Regions from separate parts of the Paenibacillus sp. ICGEB2008 genome, predicted to be linked through region 2. Evidence: predicted binding sites of a transcription regulator. Region 2 holds the regulator's gene; the other holds the start of a gene.
What was found. The regulator CtsR, encoded in region 2, represses protease genes until heat stress. The targets are predictions, from matches to a motif close to ATGGTCAATAAAGGTCAAACA.
Positions count from the first base shown of each region.

Region 1: the regulator CtsR is predicted to act here: its motif matches at 11,847-11,867, upstream of clpP (ATP-dependent Clp endopeptidase proteolytic subunit ClpP).

Region 1 is NZ_AMQU01000020.1:43,457-59,392, reverse strand. It holds gene hisIE (bifunctional phosphoribosyl-AMP cyclohydrolase/phosphoribosyl-ATP diphosphatase HisIE) at 1-119, shown strand, start outside; gene hisJ (histidinol-phosphatase HisJ) at 156-980, shown strand; gene C400_RS0118550 (tetratricopeptide repeat protein) at 1,214-2,983, shown strand; gene trxB (thioredoxin-disulfide reductase) at 3,023-3,976, shown strand; gene C400_RS0118540 (ROK family glucokinase) at 4,382-5,332, shown strand; gene rapZ (RNase adapter RapZ) at 5,395-6,294, shown strand; gene C400_RS0118530 (gluconeogenesis factor YvcK family protein) at 6,307-7,293, shown strand; gene whiA (DNA-binding protein WhiA) at 7,299-8,243, shown strand; gene C400_RS0118520 (HPr family phosphocarrier protein) at 8,380-8,649, shown strand; gene C400_RS0118515 (SIMPL domain-containing protein) at 8,923-9,678, shown strand; gene C400_RS0118510 (PdaC/SigV domain-containing protein) at 9,916-11,025, shown strand; gene clpP (ATP-dependent Clp endopeptidase proteolytic subunit ClpP) at 11,141-11,737, opposite strand; tRNA gene C400_RS0118500 (tRNA-Arg) at 11,949-12,020, opposite strand; gene C400_RS0118495 (sugar-binding transcriptional regulator) at 12,281-13,318, shown strand; gene gap (type I glyceraldehyde-3-phosphate dehydrogenase) at 13,411-14,421, shown strand; gene C400_RS0118485 (phosphoglycerate kinase) at 14,544-15,725, shown strand; gene tpiA (triose-phosphate isomerase) at 15,785-15,936, shown strand, end outside.
Region 2 is NZ_AMQU01000021.1:46,413-62,348, reverse strand. It holds gene C400_RS0119060 (GNAT family N-acetyltransferase) at 21-1,208, shown strand; gene C400_RS0119055 (CtsR family transcriptional regulator) at 1,702-2,166, shown strand; gene C400_RS0119050 (UvrB/UvrC motif-containing protein) at 2,251-2,775, shown strand; gene C400_RS0119045 (protein arginine kinase) at 2,805-3,869, shown strand; gene clpC (ATP-dependent protease ATP-binding subunit ClpC) at 3,914-6,358, shown strand; gene radA (DNA repair protein RadA) at 6,600-7,973, shown strand; gene disA (DNA integrity scanning diadenylate cyclase DisA) at 7,986-9,062, shown strand; gene pssA (CDP-diacylglycerol--serine O-phosphatidyltransferase) at 9,117-9,863, shown strand; gene C400_RS0119020 (PIN/TRAM domain-containing protein) at 10,054-11,139, shown strand; gene ispD (2-C-methyl-D-erythritol 4-phosphate cytidylyltransferase) at 11,210-11,908, shown strand; gene ispF (2-C-methyl-D-erythritol 2,4-cyclodiphosphate synthase) at 11,905-12,381, shown strand; gene gltX (glutamate--tRNA ligase) at 12,421-13,881, shown strand; gene cysE (serine O-acetyltransferase) at 14,363-15,043, shown strand; gene cysS (cysteine--tRNA ligase) at 15,068-15,936, shown strand, end outside.

The DNA of each region.
Region 1 (15,936 bases), on a different contig from region 2:
GCCTGGAGGTCAGCGACCTGATTTATCACCTGCTGGTGCTGTTGCAGGAGCGCAAGCTTCCACTCGATGACGTGCTGGCTGAGCTGAATCGCCGTCATGAACGCCCTCGTCGTGATTAGGAAGAGTATTGTAGGGTTTGAAAGGGGGAGGGCTACATGAAAATTGACTATCATACGCATCATTCCCGCTGCGGGCATGCGATAGGAAGTCTGGAGGAGTACGTACAGCGGGGAATTCGACTGGGGCTGGATCAGCTCGGTTTGTCCGATCATATGCCGCTGCTGCATGTAGAACCGGCCAACTATTATCCAGAAATGGCGATGCCTATGGATGAGCTGCCCCGATACGTGGAAGAATGCTTGGATCTGAAGGAGCGCTATAAAGGGCAAATTGATATTCGTGTTGGCTTGGAAGGCGACTATATCGAGGGCTGGGAACGCGAAATTGAAGATATCATCCATGCATACCCATGGGATTATGTGATTGGCTCCGTCCACTTTCTCGGTGAGTGGGATGTCACCGACTTCCGTCAGGTACACCATTGGGAAGGCAAAAATGTGCTGGAGGTATACCGCACATATTATGATGCGGTTTCCAAGGCGGCCGCTACGGGTTTATATGACATCATGGGTCATTTGGATGTCATTAAACGTTTCGGCCATCATCCGAAGCCGGAGGAAAAGGAGGAGCTACGTGAATTGGAGCGCTCCGCACTCTCAGCCGTAGCCCGCAGTGGTCGGGCAATGGAACTGAATGCATCAGGGCTTTCCAAACCCTGTGCCGAAATGTTTCCGAGCCGACGCATGCTAGAGGAAGCTTTCACGCTAGGTATCCCGTTGACCATCGGCTCGGATGCCCATGATCCGGCAAAGCTGGCTGAGCACTTGGAGAAGGCGCGAGCGCTTTTATATGAAGTTGGCTATCGCGAGCTAGCTGTATTTCAGCACCGTGAACGTTCACGGGTTCCGTTAGCACTATAATACTTATTTATTGGGTCTTAATGTTATATCTAGTTGCTAGCCGAACGCGCCTTTCATACAGGGGAAATGCGCTCGGCTATTTTGCGTATTTTTGCATAGGTATCTATTGGGGTACGAGTACGGAACCGTTTTTTGGAATGAGGTAGGATCGACTGTCAAGTCGTTTTGAAGTTGTGGTATACTGAAGGGTATGAACATGCCAGTTACTTTTAAAGGAGGTGCCTTGGTTATTTATGAAAGGGAAACATCTGCGAGTTTCGGAACCTAGCCCTAAGATTATTGCTTTGCGTTTCGACGCATCTTTCTTTTTTGAGAAAGCTGTGCGCTCGCTTGATCGCAATCATTATGACAAGGCATTGAAATATTTTCGCAAAGCCGTTGAATATGAACCGGATAATCCGGTGAATCATTGCAATATGGCGGGTATATTATCAGAGATGGGGGATTATGCAGGCTCGAATGAGATCCTGTCCTCTGTTCTGAGTGACGTAGACTCGTCGATGACAGAATGTTATTTCTATATGGCGAATAATTACGCTAATATGGAGCAGTTTGAAGAAGCGGAAAAAGCATTGGTCACGTACCTGGAGGAGGACGAAGAAGGCCAGTTTCTTGATGAAGCCGAGGAAATGATGGAGCTGCTCTATTATGAGCTGGACCGTCCAACGAAGCTGAACCGCATTAAGGCCCGGCAGGGAGTGGTCGAGCATGATCAGGCCCGTGTTCTGCTGGAGGAAGGAAAATTTGCTCAGGCAGCCCAACTGCTCAAGCAAATTTCGGAGGAGCAACCGGACATGTTCGCTGCGCGGAATAATCTGGCGCTAGCGTATTACTACATGGGATTGTTCCAAAATGCTAAGGCTACCATTATTCAAGTGTTGGAGGATGAGCCGGGTAATTTACACGCATTGTGCAACTTGGCGATTTTTTATCAGCACGAAGGCGGCGGCCCAGAATTGGATCGTCTGGTTCAAACCTTGGCGGTCACTATACCGTTTCAGGAGGAACAGGTGTTCAAGCTGGCGACCACTATGGGGATTCTCGGGCGCCATGAGGAGGCCTACAGGCATTTCCGCAGGTTGCTTCATAGCAATGGAGAGAACAATGCGGACGCTTCTTTGTACCATTACACAGCGGTGGCTGCCAGCAATACGGGAAGATATGCGGAAGCTCGGCGGTTATGGAGTCATTTGCAAAAGCAGGATGCTTCCTCGGAGGTTCCAAGGTTTTTCCTATCCAGATTGGAAGAGCTTCAGCAGGAAGGTACACCGCTGCAAGTGCTCAGCTATCACTATCATCTCCCGTTTGAGGAGCAATTCCGCATGTGGGAGAAGTTTGGCGCTGAGCAGGTGCCTGACAGTATGAAGAAGGACCCGCTAATCCGATCATCTTTCTTCTGGGCCTTGCGCCACGGAGACCGAGCGACTCAGCTACAGGTTATTCAGGCGTTAAGCTTGATCGGTGACGATGAAGTGCGTCAGGCACTGGAGTCCTTCGTAGAAGATCCTGATCAGGAGAGTGAACTCAAACGCCGTGCTTTGCAAGTATTGCAAGAGCTGGCAGAGCAGGATGTGCAGCATACACACACGGAAACAGAACATCCTGAGCGGTTAGAGGCTGAGCAAGATCCGCATACAACTGAAGGTGACATTTCTGCTTCACCAGTTGATCCACAATGGCAGGCCGTGCTGGACAAGGTACTAACCGTCATGAGCAAATCATCCGATCCGGCCATGCAGCATGATTTGAGATCACTTTGGCAGGAGTATTTGGATCGGCTTGCTCCAGAGGTCCCGATGGTTCAGCATACTGAGGGATGGGCAGCTGCACTAGAATATTTGACAGCCAAAATGCATCATCATTCCGTCACCTATCAGGAAGTAGCTGACCGCTATGGTATTTCCGTATCGACCGTAAGCCGCTACGCACGTCAAATTGACAGCGTGTGTGGTATCAAACAGAAGCTAAAGCAGCCGCTCTCCACGTTTAAAAAGCAGGTCTAACATCTGCTCCAAACATCACTTAAAGGAGGCAACAAACGTATGTATAAATCCATAATTATTGGTACAGGTCCTGCAGGCTACACAGCCGCTATTTATTTGGCACGCGCCAACATGAATCCGCTGATCATTGAAGGAATGCAGCCCGGTGGGCAGCTTACCACAACGACTGAAATTGAAAATTTCCCGGGTTTTGAGCAAGGTATTCTCGGACCTGAGCTGATGGATAACATGCGCAAGCAGGCCGAACGTTTTGGCGCTGAGTTTACTTCCGGTTGGGTAGAGGAAGTCGATTTCAGCAAGCGCCCTTTTAAAGTGAAGGTAGAGGGTAAAGGCATCATTGAGGCGGAGTCGGTTATTATTGCTACAGGCGCGTCCGCCAAATATCTCGGCATTCCGGGTGAGCAGGACAATGTAGGTCGCGGAGTTAGCACATGCGCAACTTGCGACGGCTTCTTTTTCCGTGGGAAAAAGATTATCGTGGTCGGCGGTGGCGATTCAGCCATGGAGGAAGCGAGCTTCTTGACCCGTTTCGCTTCCAGCGTAACCTTGGTCCATCGTCGTGACGAATTGCGGGCATCTAAAATTATGCAAGACCGCGCACGTGAAAATGAAAAAGTACATTGGGCATTAAATCGTACTCCTCTGGAAGTTGTAACAGGGGAAACTGGCTTAAAGGGCTTGAAAGTACACAATAATGAGACCAACCAGGATGAGCTGATTGAGGCAGATGGCGTGTTTGTGGCGATTGGCCATACACCGAACACAGGCTTCCTGAACGGACAAATTCATACCGATGAACACGGCTATATTGAAGTGAAGCCAGGCACGACGGAAACGAACATCCCGGGTGTTTTTGCCTGTGGGGACGTGCAGGATAACCGTTATCGACAAGCCATTACGGCTGCGGGAACGGGCTGTATGGCGGCTATGGATTGCGAGAAGTATCTTGAAGGCAGCGCTATCCACGACTGGAGCGAAACACTGGATCAATAAAGAGTGTCTATAATACACAAAGTGGCTCATGTGAGGGGCTAAGACCCCTCTGTTAAGCCCCGTTGTTTGTTCAGGAAGAGAAAGCCTGGTGCATTTGCACAGGCTTTCTCCTTTTTATGATTATTGAATTTATAAATTTTCAGCGGAGCTAAACAATTCTATAATCGCAAGAAAAATTCGGTTAAGCGTGGTCTGGCTTCCTTGAAAGTACGTCAATAGACGTTTTTCTTACGGAGGCATGAGTTTAAAAGTTCAGCTAATCGTACATTTTTCAACAGGTAAGTGTCCTTGACCGTAACGGGGGCTTCAATTATAGTTGGAACGTAGGATTACTCCTACGAGGCAGGAATTTTAAGCATATATTTTATACCAGATTTTTAAGTAAATATAAAGGTGGCTTGGAACATGTCTGAAAGTATCTATGTAGGTGTCGATTTGGGCGGTACCGCGATTAAAGTCGGCATTTGTAATGAAGACGGACAGCTTTTGCACACATATGAGGGACCAACCGAAACCGATAAAGGTGTAGACGTTGTCATCGGTAATATCGAAAAATATGTGCGGCATATTGTTGAGCAATCTCCTTATGAGTGGGATCAACTAAAAGGTGTCGGTGCAGGTGTTGCAGGTTTTACGAATGTTCGTGATGGTATTATTGTCCTCGCTCCTAATATTGGCTTTCGTGACGTACCGATCCGTGCGCTCCTAGAGAACCGGATTGGCAAGCCTGTAAAAATAGACAACGATGCGAATGTTGCTGCGCTGGGTGAGGCTTGGGCTGGCGCAGGCAAAGGCATAGAAAACTGTGTATGCTATACCCTGGGAACAGGTGTAGGTGGCGGTATTATTATAAATGGTAGAATATACCAAGGTTCTTCGGGCATGGCTGGGGAAATTGGCCATATCAGCGTCGTACCTGATCTGGAGGCTATTCAGTGTGGATGCGGCAAAATGGGTTGCTTGGAAACTGTATCTTCCGCAACAGGCATCATTCGTATGGCCAAGGATGCTGTGGAACGTGGCGACCGGACCTCTCTGGCGCTGGAAGAACACATTGCTGCCAAGGAAGTATTCGATGCTGCTAAAGCCGGGGATGAAGTCGCGTTGCGTATCGTGAACCGGGCTGCCTTTTATTTGGGGAAATCGATGGCAGCGGTTGCCGCTGTGCTTAATCCAGAGTTGTTTATTATAGGCGGCGGTGTTTCTAAAGCAGGCGACTTTTTGTTTGAAGAGATGCGTCGCGTATACGCCAAGCTGGCACCTGAGCCGCTTCAAAAAGGGGTATATATCGTACCAGCGGTTTTAGGCAATGACGCGGGTATCGTAGGGGCTGCTGGGTTGCTGCTGCGCTCTTAATCCGGGGTTGACGATAGGGGTACTGACATAGAGCAAAGAAGCAAAAGGAGAGGGAAGTCCATATGACAGATAATTTAAAAAATGCTGCACCGTGGGCAACGCTCATTATTATTACAGGGATGTCAGGCGCAGGGAAGACCATTGCGGTGCAAAGCCTTGAAGACTTGGGCTTCTTCTGCGTTGATAATCTGCCCCCTGTGCTGATTCCCAAATTTGCCGAGTTGATTGAGCAGTCTAACGGTAAAATTGGCAAGGTGGCTCTCGTCATTGACTTGCGCGGACGAGAATTTTTCACCGCCTTGTCAGAATCGCTAAATTATATTAAAGATCATTTTACGATTCATTGTGAAATTTTATTCTTGAATGCGAATGACGGTGTTCTTGTACAGCGGTACAAGGAAAGCCGTCGACGGCATCCGCTTGCTCCAGATGGTATGCCTTTGGACGGGATTCGATTGGAGCGTAAGATGTTGGAAGAACTCAAAAGCTCCGCTACACAGGTTATTGATACCAGTACGATGAAGCCCGCAACCTTAAAGGCGAGGATTATTTCGAGATTTTCCCATCTGGAGAGCAGTATGCTGTCCGTGAACATTACATCTTTTGGCTTCAAGTATGGTATTCCCATTGATGCCGATCTTGTATTCGATGTGCGCTTCCTGCCTAATCCCCACTATGTGGACCAACTACGTCCACACACGGGACAGGATAGCGATGTATATGATTATGTTATGAAGTGGCCGGAGACCCAGGCGTTTCTAACCAAGTTGTTGGATATGTTGCACTTTTTGATTCCGCAGTATCGCAAAGAAGGTAAAAGCCAGGTCATTATCGGTATTGGCTGTACTGGAGGTAAGCATCGTTCAGTTGCAATATCGGAGTATTTAGGAAAAATGCTGGGTGCCAGCGAGACAGAATCCGTTTCTGTTTCGCATCGGGATGCTGATCGGGACCGGCATTAATGAGGTGAAATCATGAAAGAGACCGGATCACAACGGGAGCGCCCACGTATTGTTGTTATGGGCGGCGGAACCGGCTTGTCCGTCATGCTGCGGGGCTTGAAGCAAAAGCCGCTGGATATTACGGCTATTGTTACAGTCGCTGACGATGGCGGAAGCTCCGGGATATTGCGCAGTGAGCTGCAGATGCCCCCTCCAGGGGATATCCGCAATGTGCTGACTGCCTTGGCTGACGTGGAACCAGTAATGTCAGATATGCTAAAATACCGTTTCGGTGCTGGATCAGGATTGTCAGGCCATAGTCTGGGGAATTTGATCTTAGCAGCGATGACTGATATATCGGGGGATTTTGTAACGGCGGTGCGTGAGCTTAGCCGTGTATTTGCTGTCCGGGGGCGTGTACTGCCAGCGGCTGAAGAAGGCGTTGTGCTCAGCGCCGAGATGGAGGATGGCACGGTGATCACCGGGGAGTCCAAAATCCCGGAAGCGGGCGGACGCATCAAACGTGTTTTTCTTGAACCGACTCACGTGGAGCCGTTGCCTGAGGCTGTGGAAGCCATTAATGAAGCCGATGCGATTCTGATTGGTCCCGGCAGTCTATATACCAGCATTTTACCGAATCTGCTTGTGCCAAAGCTTGCTGAGGCTGTGGTGAAATCGGATGCGATCAAAATATTTGTCTGCAACGTGATGACCCAGCCAGGGGAAACCGACGGCTATACAGTGGGAGATCACCTGCAAGCGATCTATGAGCATGTTGGGCATCACCTCTTTGACTATGTCATTGTGAATAACGGGCAAATTCCACCCCAAGTACAGGAGATGTATGCCGAGCAGGGAGCTAAGCCTGTTCAGGTAGACATGGGCGAGCTGGCTGATCGAGGATATAAAGTAGTTGCAGATACGTTAGTTCTGTTCCGTACGTATTTACGGCATGATGCCGACAAACTGAGCCAGCATATTTATCAATTGGTACAAAACTGGATGTTAAGAAGGAGGTGAGTCCCTTGTCCTTTGCGGCACAAACGAAAAAAGAGCTTACGATGATTGAAAGCCAGCCCTGCTGTGAAAAAGCGGAACTGTCTGCGCTCATACGTATGCTCGGATCCGTACAACTGTCGAATAAAAGGGTGATATTGGACGTGTCCACAGAAAATGCCGCGATTGCAAGGCGGATTTACTCCTTGATCAAAAAGCATTTTCAACTTCACATCGAACTGCTTGTACGGAAAAAAATGCGCTTGAAAAAAAATAATGTGTATATTGTCCGTATCCCCAATGGTGTACAAGAGCTGCTAAAGGAGCTTTATATTGTCTCAGAAGGTTTCTTGTTCACTGACGGGATTAATCGTGATATCATTCGGAAAAACTGTTGTAAGCGGGCTTATCTGCGGGGTGCCTTTATGGCAGGTGGCTCTGTGAATAATCCAGAGGGGTCGTCTTACCACCTTGAGATTTCTTCGATGTATGAGGAGCATTGTCAGGCGTTAGTTGATCTCGCTAATGAGTTTCATCTCAACGCCCGCTGTATTGAGCGAAAAAAAGGCTTTATCCTTTACATCAAGGAAGGCGAGAAGATCATTGAGCTGCTCAGTATCATTGGGGCGCACCAAGCCTTGTTCAAGTTTGAGGATGTACGCATTATGCGCGATATGCGCAATTCCGTAAACCGTATTGTTAATTGCGAAACAGCGAATTTGAACAAGACGATCGGAGCCGCTGTCCGGCAAATTGAGAATATCAAGCTGCTGGAGAGGGAAGTTGGTTTGGAGACCTTGCCGGATAAGCTGCGTGAAGTGGCAGAAATTCGACTCGCTCATCCCGATTTAAATTTGAAAGAAGTCGGGGAAATGCTCAAAGGGGTCGTGAGTAAATCGGGTGTAAATCATCGACTTCGCAAAATTGATGAGATGGCTGACAAAATCAGGGGGGAAAACGGCCTGATTCCGTAAAAAAGGATCTGTGGGGCTTTTAGCCCCGGTTTTTTTAGTTTTTTTTTCTAGTGTCTGTCCCGGGTTAATGTTATAATGTGATAAATAAAATGGAGTAAATAGCGTCCAGATTTATTTGATGAGGGGGTAAGCTGACATGTCAAAACATCCAGTAGTCGTACGCTTGAAAACAGGACTGCACGCCAGACCTGCTGCGCTGTTCGTACAGGAAGCGAATAAATATTCATCAGAAATTTTTGTGGAAAAAGAAGACAAAAAGGTTAATGCCAAGAGCATCATGGGTATTATGAGCCTCGCCATCAGTACAGGTACTGAAATCAATATTAGTGCCGAAGGTGCGGACGCCGAACAGGCTGTAAACGCTTTAGTAAGTCTGGTTAGTAAGGTTGAGCTGGAAAATCAATAAACGAACATCTGCTTTGTGATATGATGTATCTCTTAGTGAAAGCCCCCTCGGGGGCTTTTTTTTTGTATCCAGAGAAAAGTATTCAACCCGTCCCACCATTAAGCTATTGATGTATATTTATTTGAATATAGCGACCGCATTAAGTCCAAGCTACAAATAATTAAAACTCCTGTGGTGTGCCTTGTTTCGGAAATTTATACCGCTTGACTGCAACCTTTTCCCGTTTTTTCCGTCTGGAAGGTACAAACATTTTCAAGAAAGAGGTTGAGTACGATGAGAGTTTGGACAAGAACAGTAAGCACAGCAATTCTTGCAGGAGCATTATTAGCTGGAGGAGTAGCAGGAGGGCTGTGGACGGGAGCTGATCGCGCTTATGCTGCAACGGCGACGACGGCGAATGGTGTAATTAACGTGAGTGGAAGTGGTGAAATAATGGCTAAGCCAGACATCGCTTATCTCTCTATTGGGGTGCAATCGGAAGGAAATACTGCTGCTGCTGCTCAAAAAGCTAATGCTGCGAAAATAAACAAGGTCACACAGCTGTTAAAAGAAAAATGGAGTATCAGTGCAGACGATATTCAGACAAGCCAGTTCTCTGTACAACCTAACTATACCTATAACGAGAAGGAAGGACAGAAGCTCAAAGGCTACATTGCTAACCATACACTTTCAGTGAAATATCGCAACTTGGACAAAATTGGTCAGCTGCTGGATGAGGCTACAAACTCCGGTGCAAACAACGTAGATAATATACAGTTTTCCGTAGAGAATCCTTCTTCTTATGAAGAAGCTGCTATTGCAAAAGCGTTGGATAACGCTCAATCCAAAGCCAGTGCCGTAGCAAAATCAGCTAAACGCGGCTTAGGGGCTCTGGTGAATGTGACAGTAGATGGCGGGGAAGCTCAGGTTTTCACACAACGTGAGAATGCCATGTCCAAAGCGCTCATGGATATGAGTGGCGGAACAGAGATACAGTCGGGCCAAGTAACGGTGAAAGTCCAAGTGTCTGCCCAATATGAGATGAACTAGTATAGGCCATTAAACGGAGCCGCAAGCGCCTGCAACATTGCAGGGTGACTTGTTGGCTTCTTTTGTCTATTGAAACCGTTTTGTAATGAGTCTGTCATAGCTAATGGCTGTTAGGTGTACAGATTGAAATCAGTGAGTGTACAGATTGTAAACTACATACAATAGGGTATAGATATAATAAGAAAAGTGATCAAAACACATAGATAATACAGATTCACAATAGGAGGAATACTTACGATGAACAAGCATACGAAAAAATGGGGCTCAGCACTGCTGGCAGCGGGAATCTTAGCAGGGGTTGCGGTCATTCCCGTTTCCTATATTGAGGCAGCTTCGACCAAACAGCAGCAAGCGACAACACAGCAACCAGGGGTCACCATCCAATGGAATGGTAAAACGTTGGCCGCTAAAAGTGTACAAGTGAACGGGAACACAATGATTCCAGTGGCAGCACTGCGTGATAGTTTGGGAATTCCGGTGAGCTATGACACCAAGGAAGGGACATATACAGTGGGGAGCGGGTACAACAAGCTCTATATCGTGGTCTCCTCCTCGGATGCCTATGCCAATGTGAACGGGATCAACACGCGCAGCATGGATGCCAAAATGATCGCCGGGAAGCTATATATTCCTATGAGTCTGCTGAAAGACTATCTGGGTATCGATGCGCAGTGGAATGCAACTCAGAAAACAGTAACATTGAGTAAAAGCCAGCTAAATCCGATCACAATTGCATCTCAGACGCTTCCAGCTTCGAGTAATGCAAAGGTATCCTATAAGATTAAGTATCCGCAAATCAGCGGCAGCCAGCTGAATCCTGAGGCTCAACAGGCCATTAATAATGTGCTTAAAAAGCATGCAGAGACAGTATTGGCAGCAGGCAAAAAGATGGTGGCAGAGGGAGAGGTTACAGCAGAAAGACCGTATGATTTCGAAAATGATTTTGCAATTGCCTATAATAAGGACGGTATTCTAAGTGTGATTATGCAGGACTACTCGTATACAGGTGGCGCACACGGTATGACGGCACGTAAAGGATATACGTTCTCGCTTGCTGATGGTAAGCAGTTGCAATTGTCTGACGTATTGAAGGCAAATCCTAACTATAAAAAGTTCCTGAATGCTGATTTGAAGAAAAAAATTGATGCGCTCCAGGCTGGCGAAGGTTTTGAGAAATTTAAAGAGTTGGCCGCAGATCAGAATTTTTATGTGACCAACAGTGGAGTAACCATCGTGTTTGATTTGTATGATTATGCGCCATACGCTTATGGAATTCCGGAGTTTACTTACTCGTTCGCTCAACTGCTGCCTCAGGGCGGCAAGCCTTTTGCGGGACAAAATCAATAATCTGGATTAGTTATATATTGAAAATTAATAGTAAATAAAAAAGACTGCCTACCGGATACGAAAATCCGAGGCAGCCTTTTTTATTTACCAGCTATTCAGAAGAAAACCACTTTTCTTATACACCTTCTGGAGAGGAGCTAGTTAACACTTTATCAATAATACCGTATTCCTTGGCATCATCAGCGGACATGAAATAGTCGCGGTCTGTGTCTTTTTCGATGCGTTCCAGTGGTTGACCTGTGCGATCTGCGAGAATGCGGTTCAACTTGTCACGCATTTTCAGAATGCGACGGGCACGAATTTCGATATCCGTTGCCTGTCCTTGTGCACCGCCTAGTGGCTGGTGAATCATAATTTCACTGTTTGGCAAGGCAAAACGTTTACCTTTGGCACCTGCATTCAGCAAGAAAGCACCCATGGAAGCAGCCATACCTACACAAATGGTAGATACGTCAGGTTTAATGTATTGCATCGTATCGAAAATGGCCATACCAGCTGTGATGGAACCGCCAGGGCTGTTAATATACAAGTGAATGTCTTTTTCAGGATCTTCAGCAGCCAAAAACAGCATTTGGGCAATAATTGAGTTGGCTACAACGTCATTGACGTCCGAGCCCAACAAAATAATGCGATCCTTCAACAGTCTGGAATAAATGTCATAGGCGCGTTCGCCGCGGTTACTTTGTTCTACTACCATAGGAACATAGCTCACGTCAAAAAACCTCCCTTAAATCGTTAGTGGATTTGGTGGATATGCCGAATACACATCCCTATTTATAAACTGTTACCGTATTAACCACATGATAAACAATTTCAAACAAAAAGTCAAAGAAAGTCAAACTATTGATTAAAAAAAAAGAACGCTTAGCGCTCTTTTTGGTTAAAAACATCATATGGAACATTTAGCCAATCGTATAAAACGACGCGCCCGCGAGGAATCGAACCTCGATCTCAGGCTCCGGAGGCCTACGTCATATCCGTTGGACCACGGGCGCAAAGATGAATCATTACAAACAACCAACTAATTAATTGGAAACAAAGATGATTATATGATATACGGCATTGAATTGCAAGCTTTTATTACGTGCGCATATTCACATAAAAAGTTGAGAAATATAGGTTCAGATAGACTTGCATGTGAAGCAAATATTGGGTAAGATATACGTGGGACTTAAAAAGTTATCCCGGGACATTTTAAGACCAGTTAGAGATATAGCATAGAGACAGAACTTAGAAGTGTGCGGGAGTGGAAAGCATGCGAAAGATATTAGAAATACAGAAGCAGCTTCTGCCCGACCTCATGGATGTTTTGAAAAAAAGGTACACGATCCTGCATCAGATTATGCTGTCCGAAGTTATCGGACGCAGAACACTGGCAGCTTCACTGGATATGACCGAGCGCGTACTGCGCGCTGAGACTGATCTCCTTAAAGCGCAAGGGCTAATTGAGATTGAGAGTGTGGGCATGAAGGTGAGCAAAGCAGGACTGGATCTGCTGGAACAGCTGGAGCCGATTGCGAACAACTTGTTCGGCCTGTCCCAATTGGAGGATCAGATTCGTCAAGCCTACGGTTTGAGGAAGGTGGTTGTCGTTCCAGGGGATTCGGATGCTTCACCGTTAGCGAAGCAGGAACTGGGCCGTGCTGGCGCAAAGGCGCTGCTGAGTGTTATGGATGACGAGGACGTGGTCGCTGTAACAGGTGGCACGACGATTGCAGATGTGGCGGAACAACTGGCATTACCTGCTAACGGCCCGCTTAAGGGCGGATGGTTTGTACCGGCACGCGGGGGTTTGGGAGAGAGCATGGAAATGCAGGCAAATACAATTGCCTCCACGATGGCTCGCAAGGTCGGCGCTCAATACCGTCTGCTCCATGTACCGGATTTGCTCAGCAATCATGCTTACAACTCCTTGCTTGAGGATACGAATATTCAGGATATATTAAGCCTGATTCGAGAGAGTCGTATTATCATTCACGGGATAGGCAACGCCATAGCAATGGCCCACAGACGCAAGCTTGACCCTGAAACCTTTGCCCAGATCAGCAATGAGGGTGCGGTCGCCGAATCGTTTGGTTATTATTTTAACGAAGACGGCGTCGTTGTTCACAGAATGCTGACGCTCGGACTCCGTTTGGAGGACATCAGGCGTACGGAGACGGTGTTAGGTGTGGCTGGAGGCAAGAGCAAGGCTGCTGCTATTCATGCAGTATTGCGTTTCGGACAGGAAGACATTCTTGTCACCGACGAAGGCGCTGCTGCCGAGATTGTAAGCCGTTATTTAAGAGATTGATAAGGTTTTTTAATTGTGTTGTCTTGACGGGCTTTCGGGTCTGTCTTGAATATATAAAACTAAACTAAACGAACTTTGGGAGGAACTCACTCATGACAGTTAAAGTTGGTATTAACGGTTTCGGACGTATTGGACGCCTTGCTTTCCGCCGTATTCAAGACGTAGAAGGTATTGAAGTAGTAGCAATTAACGACTTGACAGATTCCAAAATGCTGGCACATCTGTTGAAATATGATACAACACAAGGTACTTTCCAAGGACAAGTAGAAGTACATGACGGTTTCTTCAAAGTAAACGGTAAAGAAGTTAAAGTTTTGGCTAACCGTAACCCTGAAGAATTGCCTTGGGGAGACCTGGGCGTAGACATCGTTCTGGAATGCACAGGTTTCTTCACAACTAAAGAAGCTGCTGAGAAACATTTGAAAGGCGGCGCTAAAAAAGTTGTTATCTCCGCTCCAGCTACTGGCGACATGAAAACTGTCGTTTACAACGTAAACCATGAAATTCTGGACGGAACTGAAACTGTAATTTCCGGTGCTTCTTGCACAACTAACTGCTTGGCTCCTATGGCTAAAACACTGCAAGACAAATTTGGTATCGTTGAAGGCTTGATGACTACAATTCACGCTTACACTGGCGACCAAAACACTTTGGATGCTCCACATGCTAAAGGTGACTTCCGTCGTGCTCGCGCAGCAGCTGAAAACATCATTCCTAACACTACTGGTGCTGCTAAAGCAATCGGTCTGGTTATCCCTGAGCTGAAAGGTAAATTGGATGGTGCAGCTCAACGTGTTCCAGTACCAACAGGTTCCCTGACTGAGCTGGTAACAGTTCTGGAGAAAAACGTAACTGCTGAAGAAATCAACGCAGCGATGAAAGAAGCTTCTGATCCTGAAACTTACGGATACACTGAAGATCAAATCGTTTCTTCTGACATCAAAGGTCTGACTTTTGGTTCCCTGTTTGATGCAACTCAAACTAAAGTTCTGACTGTTGGCGACAAACAACTGGTTAAAACTGTAGCTTGGTACGACAACGAAATGTCCTACACTGCACAATTGATCCGTACGTTGGAATACTTCGCTAAATTGGCTAAATAAGAATTCCTTATCGAGCAACATCATAGAGCGGAAACAGGTGTTATTGTTTCCGCTCTTTATATATCAAAATGTGCCTTAAATTCCTGTTTCGTAAAATTATAAGGGTGCGGAGGAATATGGAGATGAACAAAAAGAGCGTACGTGATATAGAACTGAATGGAAAACGGGTGTTTGTTCGTGTAGATTTTAACGTTCCGGTTGAGGATGGTAAAATTACCGATGACAAGCGTATTCGCGAAACCTTGCCAACCATTAACTACCTAATTGAAAAAGGTGCAAAAGTTATTTTGGCGAGTCACTTTGGACGTCCAAAGGGTCAAGTTGTTGAATCCATGCGTCTGACTGCTGCTGGTGTGCGTTTGTCAGAACTGCTTAATAAACCTGTTGTTAAGGTGGACGAAGCAGTTGGCGAGGCTGTTAAAGCGAAAGTGGCTGAACTGAAAAACGGCGATGTGCTATTGCTTGAAAATGTACGCTTCTACCCAGGAGAAGAGAAAAACGATCCTGAACTGGCGAAGCAATTTGCTGAGCTGGCTGACATTTTCGTGAATGATGCTTTTGGTGCAGCACACCGTGCTCATGCTTCTACAGAAGGTATCGCGCATCTTCTTCCGGCTGTTTCCGGCTTGCTGATGGAAAGAGAGTTGTCTGTTATTGGTAAAGCCCTGTCGAATCCAGATCGTCCTTTTACAGCCATTATTGGCGGTTCCAAAGTAAAAGACAAAATCGACGTAATCGACAACCTGCTGAACATTGCAGATAACGTAATTATTGGCGGCGGTTTGACTTATACATTCTTCAAAGCTCAAGGTCATGAAGTAGGTCAATCTTTGCTGGATGAATCCAAACTGGACGTAGCTCTTGGATTTATTGAAAAAGCGAAGAAGCTTGGCAAAAACTTCTACCTTCCTGTGGATATCGTTATTTCTGACGATTTCAGCGCTACAGCGAACACGAACATTGTGGACATCGACGGCATTCCTGCAGATTGGGAAGGCGTGGATATCGGACCGAAAACTCGTAAAATCTATGCAGATGTTATCAAAAACTCCAAATTGGTTGTTTGGAATGGACCAATGGGTGTATTTGAAATCGAGCCTTTCGCTGGCGGTACTCGTGAAGTAGCGGAAGCTTGTGCTACAACAGAAGCATACACCATCATTGGTGGCGGTGATTCTGCGGCTGCGGCTGAAAAATTCCACTTGGCTGACAAAATGGATCACATCTCCACTGGCGGCGGCGCATCCCTGGAATTCATGGAAGGCAAAGCACTTCCGGGTGTTGTTGCACTTAACGATAAATAATCAAACGCATTACGCGTAATAAAGGCTTTAGGGCACCTAATAGTTAGGAGTTGAAACCATTGAGAACACCGATTATCGCGGGTAACTGGAAGATGTTCAAAACCGTACCAGAAGCTAAAACCTTCATCGAAGAGATCAAAGGTAAAGCAGAGGTTGCAGGAGTGGAGAGCGTTATATGTGCTCCATTTACAAATCTTCCTGCTCTGGTTGA
Region 2 (15,936 bases):
ACGAGCGAGGTGACGAAGTTATGGAGATCAGACAATTACAACGTGAGGAATTTGAAGCAGCTATAGGATTATCCCAGTATGCTTTTCAGTTTACAATGACCCCGGAGGATCTGGAGAAAGCCAAGAAGAAATTCAAACCAGAACAAACATGGGGGATATTCGACGGACCTGACTTGAACGCTAAACTGACTTTGCTACCACTACAGGTATACATACATGGTCAGGTTTTTGATATGGGAGGCATTGCTGGTGTGGCAACGTGGCCGGAAAAGCGTCGCGGAGGTATGGTTTCACGTTTGTTGACGCATGCGCTTGAAGAAATGAAGACTGCAGGACAAAGCCTTTCTTTTCTGCATCCATTTTCTTTTGCCTTCTATCGTAAATTTGGATGGGAAACGTATACTGAGTACAAAAAATACGTCATTCCAATTGATAAATTCCCTGCTAAACTTAAAACAGAAGGTATAGTCAAACGGGATATCAAAAATATTTCAGAACTAGACCAAGTGTATCAATCGTATGCTTCACGTTACAATGGTACGCTGGTACGAGATAAGGCATGGTGGCAGGAACGGATTTTAAATGAGAATTATCGAACTGTAGTATATTACACAGATGCAGGCGATCCTCAGGGATATGCACTATACAAAATAGAAGATAAACAGTTAAATTGTGATGAGTTGGTATATGAAAATGAGACGGCACGTCGGGCTTTGTGGACTTATTTTGCAAACCATGACTCAATGATAACCCAAGGTAAATTTATTTACGTTCCAGCAGATGACAATCTGCCTTTTTTACTCGATGATCCGCGAATTCAACAGGAAACGGTGCCTTATTTTATGGGGCGTATTGTGGATGCTGTTGCTTTTGTAGAGAGATACCCTTTTGAGCAGATTGGAGAGGAGACAAGTTTAACCTTACATCTGACAGATCGGTATGCTCCTTGGAATGAAGGAGTATGGAGATTAACGATTACTACGGAGGGGCAAGGACATCTGGCAAGAGTGGATAAAAGTAATTTATCTGAGAACGACACAGTAGCTGACTTGGAACTGGGAATTCAGTCATTAACAACTTTAATGCTCGGCTACCAGCAAGCTGATAACCTGTTTAATTGTGGGCGCATTGAAGGAAGCAGTGAGTCTGTGGCTGCACTTAAACGTGTAATACCAACAAAACAAACGTTCCTATTGGATTTTTTCTGATAAAGGCCCAATTAGATTTTCTTAATGCCCAACTCTTTTTAACCAAATTGGATGTGGGATATCATAATTATTCAAAGCTCTTTCCATAATGGGAAGAGTTTTTTTGTTCTAGGGTATAAAACATAATTAGATTGCGAAAAATGGTATTGACCCCTTGGCAAAAATGAAATTTGTGCTATAATACAAATATAGTCAAAGAAAGTCAAAGTCAATCAGAACCAGTGTGTATCTACAGAAGTATAGCAATAATGACATGATTTGCGTATAGTTAGGAGCTGCTTCTTATGGACAGAAGAGAAGTGTATGATTTATCGCAAATAAAGGTCACACTAGAAACGAAACGGTACAATTCCAATGGATGTACAATAGGTAATGGCCTGAGTACAGCTTAGATTCGTGACTTTACCGTTTGGTTAAGTTCAATATACGGCGGACTCTGTGGAGCGTGAAATGTACTTGAATACTTGCGTTTCCGTTAGTGGAGGATGATGAAATGCGCAATGTTTCCGACATTATTGAACAATATTTGAAGAGCATGCTGCTGGAAAGTCCCCAAGGCTTAGTGGAGATTCAGCGCAATGATCTGGCTGACCGCTTTTCCTGCGTACCGTCGCAAATTAATTATGTAATTAGTACCCGGTTTACGCTGGAAAAAGGTTATGTGGTGGAAAGTAAACGCGGTGGTGGAGGTTATATTCGGATTCAGCGAATTCAATTACCTGCACAGCATGCGATCCATACACACCTTCATCAGAGCATCGGGGAGGAAATTAGCCAATCGGCAGCAGAAGGATTGATTTATCAGTTAGAGGAAGCTCATTTTTTAAGCAAAAGGGAAGCTGGTCTTATAAAGGCTGCTTTATCAAGAGATACGTTATTGCTGAAGCTTCCCTATCGTGACCAACTGCGAGCAAGATTGCTTAAGGCTATGCTGATCTCGTTGCTGGCGGCCAAATAGCTAGTATCCATTAACCAGTGAATAGAGATTTGCAATTCAGATGTAGGGATTTGTAAAAATCCTGACGTTGAAGGAGGTGCTTTTATGCTGTGCCAAGAATGTAATATGCGGCCGGCAACTTTGCATTTCACCAAAATTGTGAATGGCGAAAAGACAGAGTTTCATATTTGTGAGACATGTGCGAAGGAAAAAGGGGAGATGATCCCTGGAACACCTAATGGCTTTTCGATTCATAGCTTGTTGTCGGGGATGTTGGATTTTGATTCTAGCACTAAAAGCCAGTCTTCAGGTCACAGTGTTCCCCAAAATCTGCAATGCAAGGATTGCGGTATGACTTATACACAGTTTAGTAAGCTAGGACGTTTTGGATGTCCATCATGCTATCAATATTTTGATAGTCGTCTGGACCCTCTGTTCAAGCGTGTGCATGGTAGTACGAGTCATGTTGGGAAAGTTCCGGTCCGTACTGGAGGCCGACTAAAGGTTAAACGGCAAATTGATGATTTGAAAAAAGAGATGCAACAACACATTGTACAGGAAGAATTCGAATCAGCTGCTGAGCTTAGGGATCAAATCAGAAAGCTTGAAAAAGAAATGACTGAAGAGTAAAGTTTGTGAAGAGTAGGAGGGAATGCGTGATGCCCAATATCCGATTTACGGAAAAGCCGCTAAGTGATTGGATGCGTGGTGATGCTGCGGATTCGGAGATTGTCATTAGTAGCCGGGTAAGAATTGCGCGTAACTTGCAGCATCTGCCTTTTCCCATGCTTGCTACCAATCAGCAGTCGGAGGAAGTGCTTCAACGCTTAACGGATATCCTTCAGTATGATGATTTGGGTCGTTTTGGTACTTTTCATACCTTGAAAATATCCGAGTTGGATGAGATCGACAAGCAGGTACTGGTTGAGAAGCACTTGATTAGTCCTAATTTGGCGAACGAATCTCGCAACGGTGCTGTGTTGATTAGTGATGATGAATCAGTTAGTGTTATGATAAATGAAGAGGATCATTTGCGTATTCAGTGCTTATATCCCGGATGTCAGGTTAGAGAAGCTTGGGAACGCGCTATGGTCATTGATGATGCATTTGAAGCGCATGTTGATTATGCATTTGATGATCAGAGAGGTTTTCTGACCAGTTGCCCGACGAATGTCGGCACAGGTATGAGAGCTTCGGTGATGATGCATTTGCCCGCATTGGTCATGACTCATCAAATCAATCGTATATTGTCCGCTGTTTCACAGGTGGGTCTTACAGTTCGCGGTATTTATGGTGAAGGCAGCGAAGCAGTTGGGAATTTGTTTCAGGTATCCAATCAGATTACCTTGGGACAAACCGAAGCGGAAATTATCGAGAATCTGCATGGCGTGGTGCTGCAAATTATAGAGCATGAACGTTCTGCCAGAGAACGATTGATGAATGAATCCATGCTGCGGATTACAGATCGGGTGATGCGTTCATTCGGTATTTTGTCATATGCAGCAGTTTTGGATTCCAAGGAGGCTGCACAGCGGCTGTCCGATGTACGTCTCGGTGTAGATTTAGGAATTTTGGAGCGTCCTTCCATTGCAGCGATGAATGAGCTTAATGTGATGACGCAACCCGGCTTTTTACAAAAAAGCTTTGGGGATAAAATGAATACCGGTGAGCGCGATATGTACCGGGCGAAGCTGATCCGGCAAAAATTAGGCACAACCCTTTAATATATAGAATGATCTGAAATACACACTGTGGAGGTGCAGGATATATGATGTTTGGAAGATTTACGGAACGTGCACAGAAAGTGCTTGCCTTGGCCCAGGAAGAAGCTGTTCGATTGGGACACAACAACATTGGCACAGAGCACATTTTGCTAGGACTCATTCGTGAAGGTGAAGGAATTGCAGCGAAAGCCTTAATCGGTTTAGGGCTGGGACTGGAAAAAATCCAGGATGAAGTGGAAACACTGATTGGACGCGGTCAAGAGCAACCGACGAACATTGCCTATACTCCACGTGCCAAAAAAGTCATTGAGCTGTCTATGGACGAAGCACGTAAATTGGGTCATACCTATGTAGGTACCGAGCATATTTTGCTAGGCCTTATTCGTGAAGGTGAAGGCGTAGCAGCACGTGTACTGAACAACCTGGGTATCAGTCTGAACAAAGCGCGTCAGCAAGTGCTTCAATTGCTCGGCAGCAGCGAGGCGGTTTCCAGCCATCACGGTGCTCCAGCTAATGTCAGCACGCCAACTCTGGACAGTCTGGCACGCGATCTGACGGCTTCTGCGAAGGAAAATAACCTGGACCCCGTTATTGGGCGCAGCAAGGAAATTGAGCGCGTTATTCAAGTGCTCAGCCGCCGTACAAAGAACAACCCTGTTTTGATCGGTGAACCTGGGGTAGGTAAAACGGCGATTGCCGAAGGATTGGCACAAAAAATCATAGCGAATGAGATTCCCGAAACGTTGCGCGACAAACGCGTAATGACACTCGATATGGGTTCTGTAGTAGCAGGTACTAAGTATCGTGGTGAATTTGAGGATCGCTTGAAAAAGATTATGGACGAGATTCGTCAAGCTGGAAATATCGTACTGTTCATTGATGAGCTGCATACACTGATTGGTGCTGGTGGAGCGGAAGGCGCAATTGATGCGTCCAACATCCTGAAACCTGCTCTGGCACGTGGCGAGCTGCAATGTATCGGTGCCACCACGCTGGATGAATACCGCAAATATATTGAGAAAGATGCTGCTTTGGAGCGTCGTTTTCAACCTATAACCGTGGATCAACCTTCTCCAGAAGAAGCGATTCAAATCTTGTATGGTCTGCGCGACCGTTACGAAGCGCATCACCGTGTAAAAATCACTGATGAGGCTATTGAAGCTGCAGTAAGATTGTCAGATCGTTATATTACGGATCGCTTCCTACCGGATAAGGCTATTGACCTTATTGATGAAGCGGGCTCCAAGGTAAGGCTGAATTCCTATACAGTACCGCCAAACCTGAAACAGCTGGAAAACCGTCTGGAAGATATCCGTAAGGAAAAAGATTCAGCGGTACAAAGCCAGGAGTTTGAAAAGGCAGCTGCACTGCGCGATACAGAGCAAAAAATTCGTGAAGAGCTGGATGTCACTAAAAACCAATGGAAAGAACAACAGGGGCGTACAGATTCCGAAGTTACACCAGAGGATATTGCTCAGGTCGTTGCCATCTGGACTGGTGTCCCAGTCAGCAAGCTGAAGGAAGAAGAAACACATCGTTTGCTGAATATGGAGCAACTGTTGCATGAACGGGTGATTGGGCAGGACGAAGCTGTTAAGGCAGTAAGCCGGGCGATTCGCCGGGCACGCGCCGGTCTGAAAGATCCGAAGCGTCCAATCGGCTCCTTTATTTTCCTCGGTCCAACTGGGGTTGGTAAAACAGAGCTGGCACGCGCCTTGGCTGAATCTATGTTTGGTGATGAAAATGCGGTTATCCGTATTGATATGTCCGAATATATGGAGAAACACTCCACATCCCGTTTGGTAGGAGCGCCTCCAGGATACGTAGGATATGAAGAAGGTGGCCAACTGACTGAAAAGGTACGTCGTAAGCCTTACTCTGTTGTGTTGCTGGATGAAATTGAAAAAGCACACCCGGAAGTATTCAATATTCTGCTGCAAGTGTTGGAGGATGGACGTCTGACGGATTCCAAAGGACGTGTTGTTGACTTCCGTAACACACTCATCATCCTAACATCCAACGTTGGTGCACAGGCAATCAAACGTAACTCCACGCTTGGTTTTACAGCTGTTGTGGACGCTGGGGCGGATTACGATAACATGAAAGGCAAAGTGATGGATGAGCTGAAGAAAAGCTTCCGTCCTGAGTTCTTGAACCGGATAGACGAAATTATCGTTTTCCATTCTCTCGAAGAAAAACATATTGCCGAAATTGTTTCACTCATGTCCGAAGAGCTGCGTAAGCGTCTGAATGAATATGAGGTGGACTTCGAGTTGACAGACAAGGCTAAGAATTTCCTTGCCAAGGAAGGCTTCGATCCAGCGTATGGTGCGCGTCCATTGCGTCGTGCAATCCAGAAGCATATTGAAGATCGCCTGTCCGAGGAACTGTTGACTGGAAACATTTCTAAAGGCGACTCTCTCTATATTGATGAAGAGAACGGTGCATTGACAGTAACGAAAAAGGATAATGTATCCGCGAAGTCCTAAAGCAGTTTAGTAAATAAAACATTAGAAAAGGGTGTCTCGCAGGCTGGAAAGCTATTGCGAAGGCACCCTTTTTGTGATTGAACACCTTGAAAGGGTAGGGTAAAAGCTTTGGGAAAGTTTGTGATATTGCTTTACGTCCGCCAAGCTTCAATGGTAAACTTTTATTGTTACAGCTCTTTCAGGTGCTGTGTGAAGATAAATTTGACATCATCGTTGTCAAGAAGGAGCCAGGGAATAAAGTATGGCTAAAGTGAAAACTAAATTTTCCTGTACAGAATGTGGCTATGAATCGCCTAAATGGTACGGAAAATGTCCTGGATGCCAGGCATGGAATTCCATGGTCGAAGAAACGGAAAGCGTTGTAAAAACTCAAGGAATGGGATCTTCCCTTCTTACTCATAGCACAAAAGACAAACCGCTTCCTATTATTGAAGTGGAGAGTGGCAAAGAAACACGAATTTTGACGGGAATTGGTGAATTAAATCGTGTACTCGGTGGAGGTGTGGTGCCAGGTTCACTTGTTCTGGTGGGTGGTGACCCGGGGATCGGTAAGTCTACGCTTATGCTGCAAACCTCTAATGAGCTGGCTTTAACTGGTTTAAAGGTACTCTACGTGTCTGGTGAGGAATCCGTCCGCCAAACGAAGCTACGTGCAGATCGCCTCGGTGCTTTGTCTCCCAGTCTGTACGTATTATGTGAGACGAATTTGGAGACGATTGAAGAAGCAGTGGACAGCTTGAAGCCGGAGTTTTTGGTCATCGACTCGATACAGACTGTATATTTGCCTGAGGTGACAAGTGCGCCTGGTAGTGTAGCTCAGGTGCGCGAGTGTACTTCACGATTTATGCGGATTGCCAAGGGATTAGGTATTGCTACAGTACTGGTAGGGCATGTGACCAAAGAAGGCGCTATTGCAGGTCCGCGTTTGTTGGAGCATATGGTCGATTGTGTACTTTATTTTGAAGGAGAGCGCCATCATACGTATCGGCTGTTGCGTGCGGTTAAGAATCGTTTCGGTTCTACGAATGAAATTGGTATTTTTGAAATGGCCGAAAGTGGTTTGCGTGAGGTGGCGAATCCTTCTGAGCTCTTCCTGTCCGAACGGCCACTGGGGGTGGCTGGTTCCACAGTCGTTGCCAGTATGGAGGGAACCCGGCCTGTGTTGGTTGAATTGCAAGCATTAATTGCGGCTACGCATTTTCCATCTCCACGCCGAATGGGTACGGGGATTGACCATCATCGGATGGGATTAATCATTGCCGTATTAGAAAAGCGGATGGGCATGTTTTTGCAAAACCAGGACGCTTATCTCAATGTTGCTGGAGGCGTAAAGCTGGATGAACCAGCGGTGGATTTAGCCATAGCGGTGAGCATTGCTTCCAGCTTTAGGGATGCTCCTACCAAGCCGTACGATGTGATTTTTGGTGAAGTAGGACTGACAGGCGAGGTGCGGGCTGTATCCCGAGCAGAACAGCGAGTGCGAGAAGCAGAGAAATTAGGTTTCAAACGGGTGATCATGCCCGAGAAAAGCTTGAAGGGCTGGACACATCCAAAAGGGATACAAATTATAGGAGTTGGAACGGTGGCAGATGCACTGGCAGCCGCATTAGATTAGGGGGCATTGAGGATGAAGGAAGCGAGCCAACTGGATAAAATGAACGATTTGCTACGGCTTGTGGCACCGGGAACTCCCTTTCGCGACGGATTGGAAAACGTTTTGCGTGCCAAAACGGGTGCTCTTCTGGTCGTTGGCTATAGCCCGGAAGTAATGGAAGTCGTGGATGGCGGTTTCTCTATTAATTGTGACTTTTCGCCGAACTATTTGTATGAGCTGGCTAAAATGGACGGCGCAATCATATTGAGTGAGGATTTAAAACGAATTTTATATGCCAATACGCAATTGATTCCCGATTCTTCCATTTCGTCCATAGAAACAGGGATTCGGCATCGGACGGCGGAACGAGTTGCAAAGCAGACTGGCAAACTGGTTGTGTCTATTTCCCAGCGTCGTAATATTATTACGTTGTATCAGGGGACTTTACGGTATGCGCTCAAGGAAATCGGGGTTATTTTAACGAAAGCTAATCAGGCTATTCAGACGTTAGAAAAATATAGATCCGTATTGGGGCAAGCCTCAACGAATTTAACTGCATCTGAATTCGAAGAACTGGTTACCATGCCGGAGGTCGTTAATGTCATTCAACGGATCGAAATGGTGCTGCGCATCAAAATGGAGATCAAACGATTTATTAACGAGCTCGGGAATGAGGGCAGGCTGATTAGCATGCAGATGGAGGAGCTTGTCAGTAATATCGAGGAAGAAGCTTGGTTGCTGTATAAGGATTATGCCAAAGACGACAGCGACGAGAAGATCCGTGAAATTATATTGGGACTCAAACGTTCTACGGACGACGAATTACTGGATGTGAATCATATAGTACGTTTATTAGGCTACCCTTCTTCAGCAGCGACATCAGAAGAATATATTGCTGCACGCGGATATCGGGTGCTGAACAAAATACCTCGTTTGCCAAATGTGATTATTCATAATCTGGTAGAGCGGTTTGGACGTTTTCCACATGTCATCACTGCAACGATAGAAGAACTGGATGAAGTGGATGGTATAGGAGAGGTTCGTGCACGTACGATTAAAGAAGGGCTTAAACGTTTACAGGAACAAGTTTTTATTGACAGACAAATGTAAATGTAATACAGTGAAAGGATTATAATGGAACAATTCATACATTGAGGTGAAGAGATGATTACCAAATCAATTCCGAACATGTGTACCTTGGGTAACTTGTTTCTCGGAATGATCGCCATTTTATTGGCCGTAGACGGAAAATACAGTCTTGCCGCTATTATGGTTATTGTCGCCATGTTGTTGGACGGACTGGATGGAAGGATGGCCCGGGCTTTGAATGCCCAGAGCGAATTCGGTAAAGAACTGGACTCCTTATCAGATATGATATCTTTTGGTGTTGCTCCCGCAGTTATTATGTACATGGTTGCTTTTCATGATGCGAATTCGGCTTTGGCTTGGACGGTTACAGCCATTTTTCCGATGTGCGGAGCATTGCGTTTGGCTCGATTTAACGTACGTCCCGGTGTACCAGGTTATTTCACAGGTTTACCCATTCCGGCAGCAGGTGGCGTATTAGCCACGTTGTCCTTATTCCATAACGAGATTTCATTGTTATACATGTCGATTGCCATGTTGCTAGTCTCTTATTTGATGGTTAGCTCCATGAGATATCCAAATTTCAAAAAGGTCGGCCTTCCGAAAAAAGCGATCTGGGTTGCTCCGTGGGTCGTAATTGCAGCGGTGGTTCTAGCTGTTAAATTTCCTGATCAGCTGTCGAAGCTGATTTTTGTACCACTGGTGCTTTATGCGTTGTACGGTATGAAGCTGAACATTCGGAAGTTATCACGCAGACGTGGACGTGAGCGGGATCGTTCTAAACAGGAAGAACAGGACGATCAATATCGTCATTCGCAACGTTAGTGTCAGACAAGGACTACAAGAAGCATTTATTTCCTTGATTCATTCAAGGGGATAAATGCTTTTTTTATGCATAAAAAGTGAAAACACAGGGTTAGTTATGTGGGAAATGGACCATACTGGTAAGGGAAGTGCTATGTATCCAATAAATAGCAGACTGTTGAAAAGAAAATAAAGGAGGTATAGAAACTCAATGTGGAGAAAGGCTATTTTAACTTTTACAGGATTGTGCGGCGCGTGGTTTGGCTATACGTTATACCAGCGGATAGGAGGCTTAGTAACGTGGATGCCACAATGGTTGAGTGATGGTTCTTTACCAGGAATGGCTGTTTGGATGTTAGCGGGAGCGGTGGTATTTATGGTTGGCTGCTCATTCGCAGGGGCGTCCGTGGCGAATCGATTGCAGCAGGGTATTGAAGGTTTGGTACGAATTCCGATGAATGAGATGATGGCAGGTGTCATGGGGCTAGCAGTGGGGCTGATCCTTTCCTTGGCAGTTTATCCACTCTTTTCAGGGTTAGGGGCACCTGGTTTACTTATCCAGACCGCGGTTACCTTGGTATGTGGATATGTGGGGTTGATGGTTGGGCTAGAAAAACGGGACGAGTTGTCATCCTTTTGGAGTTCAGGCTTTTTTGGTCGGGGAACGGATGTAGAAGAACGCAAGCTGGAGGAACATAAAATTTTGGACACCAGCGTCATTATAGATGGGCGTATTGCGGATATCTGCAAGACAGGTTTTATTGAAGGGACCATTGTGATTCCTGAATTTGTGTTGGAGGAGCTTCAGCATATCGCAGATTCTTCAGATTTACTTAAGCGTAATCGTGGGCGGCGGGGTCTGGATATTTTGAATAAAATCCAAAAAGAGCTAGATGTGAATGTGCTGATTTATGAGGGAGATTTTGAGGAAATTTCAGAGGTCGACAGTAAGCTGGTTAAGCTTGCAAAGGTGTTGCAGGGTAAGGTTGTAACTAATGATTTTAACCTGAATAAAGTATGCGAACTTCAAGGTGTGTCTGTGCTGAACATCAATGATTTGGCGAATGCAGTGAAGCCTGTCGTACTGCCCGGTGAGGAGATTATGGTGCAGATTATCAAAGATGGCAAGGAGCATGGGCAAGGTGTCGCTTATCTGGATGATGGTACGATGATTGTTGTGGAGGGTGGACGTGACTATATTGGATCTCTCATGGAAGTACTGGTCACGAGCGTACTTCAGACCTCTGCGGGCCGCATGATCTTTGCTAAACCGAAATTATTGGAAAAAGCTCAATAAACGAGGTATGATGAAGTAGATGTGTTATCATACGGATCGTCCAAGTACGATCAGGGCAGGAGTTATTTGAATGAACAATCAGGTAGGAGTCGTGATTGTGGCGGCCGGGCGCGGCTCCCGTATGGGAACGCAGGAGAGCAAGCAATTTCTGCTTTTGCGAGACAAGCCCATCTTCATACATACACTTGAAATATTCGCAGCAATGCCTGAAGTGGATGAAATGGTGATGGTTACTGGAACTGGAGATGTGGAACGCTGCAGAGACTGGATTCATCAATACAAGATTGGTAAAAATGTACGGGTGGTGGCTGGTGGCAGTGAACGCCAGCATTCGGTTTATCGCGGTTTGCGCCACTTGCGAACAGATTGGGTGATGGTGCATGATGGTGTGCGGCCATTGATTCAACCTGAGCTTGTACGTTCATGCCTGGAGGCTGCTCAGCGTACTGGTGCTTCTGTAGCGGCAGTACCTGTAAAGGATACGATCAAGCAAGTGAACGGGGATGGTATCATTACAGCAACGCCGGATCGCCGAAGTCTGTGGACTATTCAAACGCCACAGACTTTTCGTCTTTCCGATCTGCTGCGGGCTTATGAGGAAGCGGAGCAGACAGGATTTTTGGGGACAGATGATTCCATGCTGGTGGAGCGAATAGGCATTCTAGTTACTGTCGTTCAGGGCAGCTACAAGAACATCAAAATTACTACGCCTGAGGATTTGGAGATGGCGGCGTTATGGGTAAAGACAGAGGGAGAGGATATCAAATGATTAGAGTGGGGCAAGGATTTGACGTCCACCAGCTGGTGGAAGGAAGGCCATGCATCATCGGAGGCGTAAATATTCCGTATGAAAAAGGTTTGCTGGGTCATTCCGATGCAGACGTGCTGCTGCATGCCATTAGCGATGCTATCCTGGGTGCGCTTGGCTTGGGAGACATCGGAAAGCATTTTCCAGATAATGACCCTGAATTTAAGGACGCGGATAGTCTTAAGCTACTGGAGCATGTGTGGGGGCTGGCTAAAGAGCGGGGATACCGATTGGGGAACATCGATTCTACAATTATTGCGCAGAAGCCCAAGATGGCATCGTACATCCCGCAGATGAATGAAATCATCGCCCGGGTGCTGGAAGCAGAGGAGTCATCCCAGGTAAATGTCAAGGCGACGACGACGGAGCAACTCGGGTTTACCGGGCGAAGCGAGGGAATCGCGGCTCAGTCGGTTGTCTGTCTAATCAAGTAAATGCTATCATCTTGAGTAATTCTATTTGGAGGAGATTATATGAGCACGGAAGTTCGTGTACGCTATGCACCAAGTCCAACAGGACATCTGCATATTGGAAATGCCAGAACGGCATTATTTAATTATTTGTTTGCCCGCAATCAAGGCGGGAAATTTATTATTCGCATTGAAGATACAGATGTGAAGCGCAATATTGAGGGCGGAGAAGAAAGCCAGCTTAAATATTTGAAATGGTTGGGTATGGACTGGGATGAAAGTATAGACGTGGGCGGCGAGTTCGGACCTTATCGCCAGACCGAGCGCTTGGACATCTACAAAACATACTGGCAGGACTTGCTGGATCGCGGTTTGGCATACCGCTGTTATTGTACGGAAGAAGAACTTGAACGCGAGCGTGAAGAACAGATGGAACGTGGGGAGACACCGCGTTACTCAGGAAAACACCGTGATTTAACAGAAGAACAGTGCCAGGCATTTGAAGCAGAGGGCCGTGTACCGAGTATTCGATTTCGCGTACCAGAAGATCGTGAATATACGTTTGATGATATTGTTAAAGGTCAAATTACGTTCAATTCCAAAGAAAGCGGCGATTTTGTTATCGTCAAAAAAGACGGTATTCCGACATATAACTTCGCTGTAGCGGTTGACGACTATTTGATGAAAATATCACATGTACTACGGGGTGAGGATCATGTATCCAATACACCGCGGCAGTTGATGATTTTTGAAGCTCTCGGCTGGGAGCCTCCACGCTTTGGTCATATGACGCTGATCGTAGGCGAGGATCACAAAAAGCTCAGCAAACGAAATGAATCCATTATTCAGTTCATGGAGCAGTACGATAAGCTGGGCTATCTGCCGGAAGCTATATTCAACTTTATTGCATTGTTGGGCTGGTCTCCGGAAGGCGAGGAAGAGATCTATGATCGGGAACAATTAATCTCGATTTTCGATCCTAATCGTTTGTCCAAAAGCCCAGCTGTATTTGATACAAACAAGCTTGCTTATTTGAATAATCATTATATTAAAAAAGCTGATCCTGAACGGATTGCCAGCATGGCAATTCCACATTTGCAGGCAGCAGGACTGTTGCCGAATGATTTATCGGCTGAACAACAGGATTGGGCTAAAGCTCTTGTCCGCTTATACCAAGAACAAATGACTTCAGCGTCTGATATTGTGGCGTTGTCTGAGTTGTTTTTCCGTTCACATCTGGAGTTGGATGCTGATGCGGCGGCTGTTCTGGCTGAAGAACAGGTTCCTGATGTACTTAGAGCCTTTGCAGCTAAGGTTGAAACGAGCGAGGAATTTACAGCTCCACAAATGGCCAAGCTGATCAAAGAAGTCCAAAAGGAAACTGGTTTTAAGGGGAAACAGCTGTTCATGCCGATTCGTGTGGCCCTTACAGGTCAAACTCATGGACGGGATCTGAACGAGACCATCTATCTACTTGGACGTGACAAGGTATTGGACCGTCTTAAGGCACAAATTAAAGGCTGATATTTCTTGTCAATTTGTTGTCTTTTCGCTATAATGACTCCATTGATATGGATTGATACTTACGTGTAAAGGCTGCGAACAGGAGAAGTACACTGCATAAGGGCATCTGCCAGAGAGGACGGTCGAGGGGAAACCCCAGGCTGAGAACCGTCTAGATGACCTGCGGAGGAAATGCGCCTGGGAGCCGTGCGCCCGAACCCTCGTTAGCCTACAATGCTAATGTGGCAAGGGCTTGCCGATTCGTTCCCGTTACAGGACGCCAAAGACGGACTTTTCTGCTTTTTTTGTAGCAGATATGTTCGAAGCAGAGTGGGACCACGTATATGCGTCTCTGCAGCCTAGGCTGCAGAGACGCTTTTTCATTTTTATCAGATTCAGACTCGCTGTAGACTGAAAATTGTCGAAGAATGCTGGTGACTACGAAAATTGGCGAAATGTGAAGTGTGATGCGGCAAGGATATGGAGGGAATAGGAGGGCGACATGTTCAGGCATTTCAAATCCGATATTCAAACTGTTTTGGATAATGATCCGGCCGCCCGGAGTAAGCTGGAAGTCATTTTTACGTATTCTGGCGTTCATGCCCTTTGGGCACACCGAATTGCACATTGGTTTTATTTGCGAAAGTGGTGTACTCTAGCCCGTGTTATATCCCAGGTATCGAGGTTTATGACAGGAATTGAAATTCATCCTGGCGCTCGTATTGGAGATCGGCTGTTCATTGACCACGGCATGGGTGTTGTCATTGGCGAAACCTGTGAAATTGGCGATGATGTCGTATTGTATCAGGGGGTTACTCTTGGAGGAACTGGAAAAGAGAAAGGGAAGCGCCACCCCACCATTGGGAATAATGTCGTTATAGGCTCCGGTGCAAAAATATTGGGTTCATTTACGATTGGGGCGCAATCCAATATTGGCTCCAACTCGGTTGTGCTAAAAGAAGTTCCGCCAAACAGTACGGTAGTGGGTATCCCCGGGCGAGTGGTCAGACAGGATGGCAGACGTCCAGATCGACTTAGTCACCAGTTGCCTGACCCGGTCGTCGATTCCATACGGTCTCTTCAAATGGAAATAGAACGATTACGAGCAGAATTGTCTGATTTGAAGGAGGAGCAATCTGCTCAGAAACATCAGGTGACCCAAGAGAATAAATTACAAGGATAATTTTCATGAGGGAGGAACATAACGATGTCGCTTCAAATTTATAATACAATGACGAGGAGCCGGGAGCCTTTTGTGCCACTGGAGCCTGGAAAGGTTAAAATGTATGTATGTGGTCCTACAGTGTATGATTACATTCATATTGGTAATGCACGACCTGTAATTGTGTTCGACGTGGTACGCAGCTACTTGGAGTATTTGGGCTATGATGTAAACTATGTGGTGAATTTTACGGACGTTGATGATAAGTTGATCCGCAAAGCTCGGGAACTTAATATGGAGGTTCCGGCAGTTGCCGAGAAGTTTATTGCTGCCTATCATGAGGATCTGACAGGATTGAATGTTCCTGCTGCCAGCATAAATCCTCGTGTAACCGAAAGCATGGATCTGATTATTGATTTTATCAAGGACCTGGTAGACAAAGGCTATGCTTACGAGAATGATGGTGATGTCTTCTACCGGACCAAAATGTTCAAAGACTACGGACAGCTGTCAGGCCAAAAATTGGAGGAACTCCAGTTTGGGATTCGCATCAATGTGGATGAACGCAAGGAGAATGCCGAGGATTTTGTACTCTGGAAAGCAGCGAAACCGGGAGAAATTTACTGGTCAAGTCCTTGGGGGGATGGACGCCCAGGCTGGCATATCGAATGCTCTGCTATGGCTCGTCACTATTTGGGGGATACACTGGATATTCACGGAGGCGGACAGGATCTGCAATTTCCGCATCATGAATGTGAATGCGCACAATCCGAAGTGATTACGGGTAAACCATTATCTCGCTACTGGATGCATAACGGATATATTCGCATAGATAATGAAAAAATGTCGAAATCACTCGGTAACGGTATTTTGGTTAAAGATCTGCGTGCTCGTCACAAGCCCGAAGCTTTACG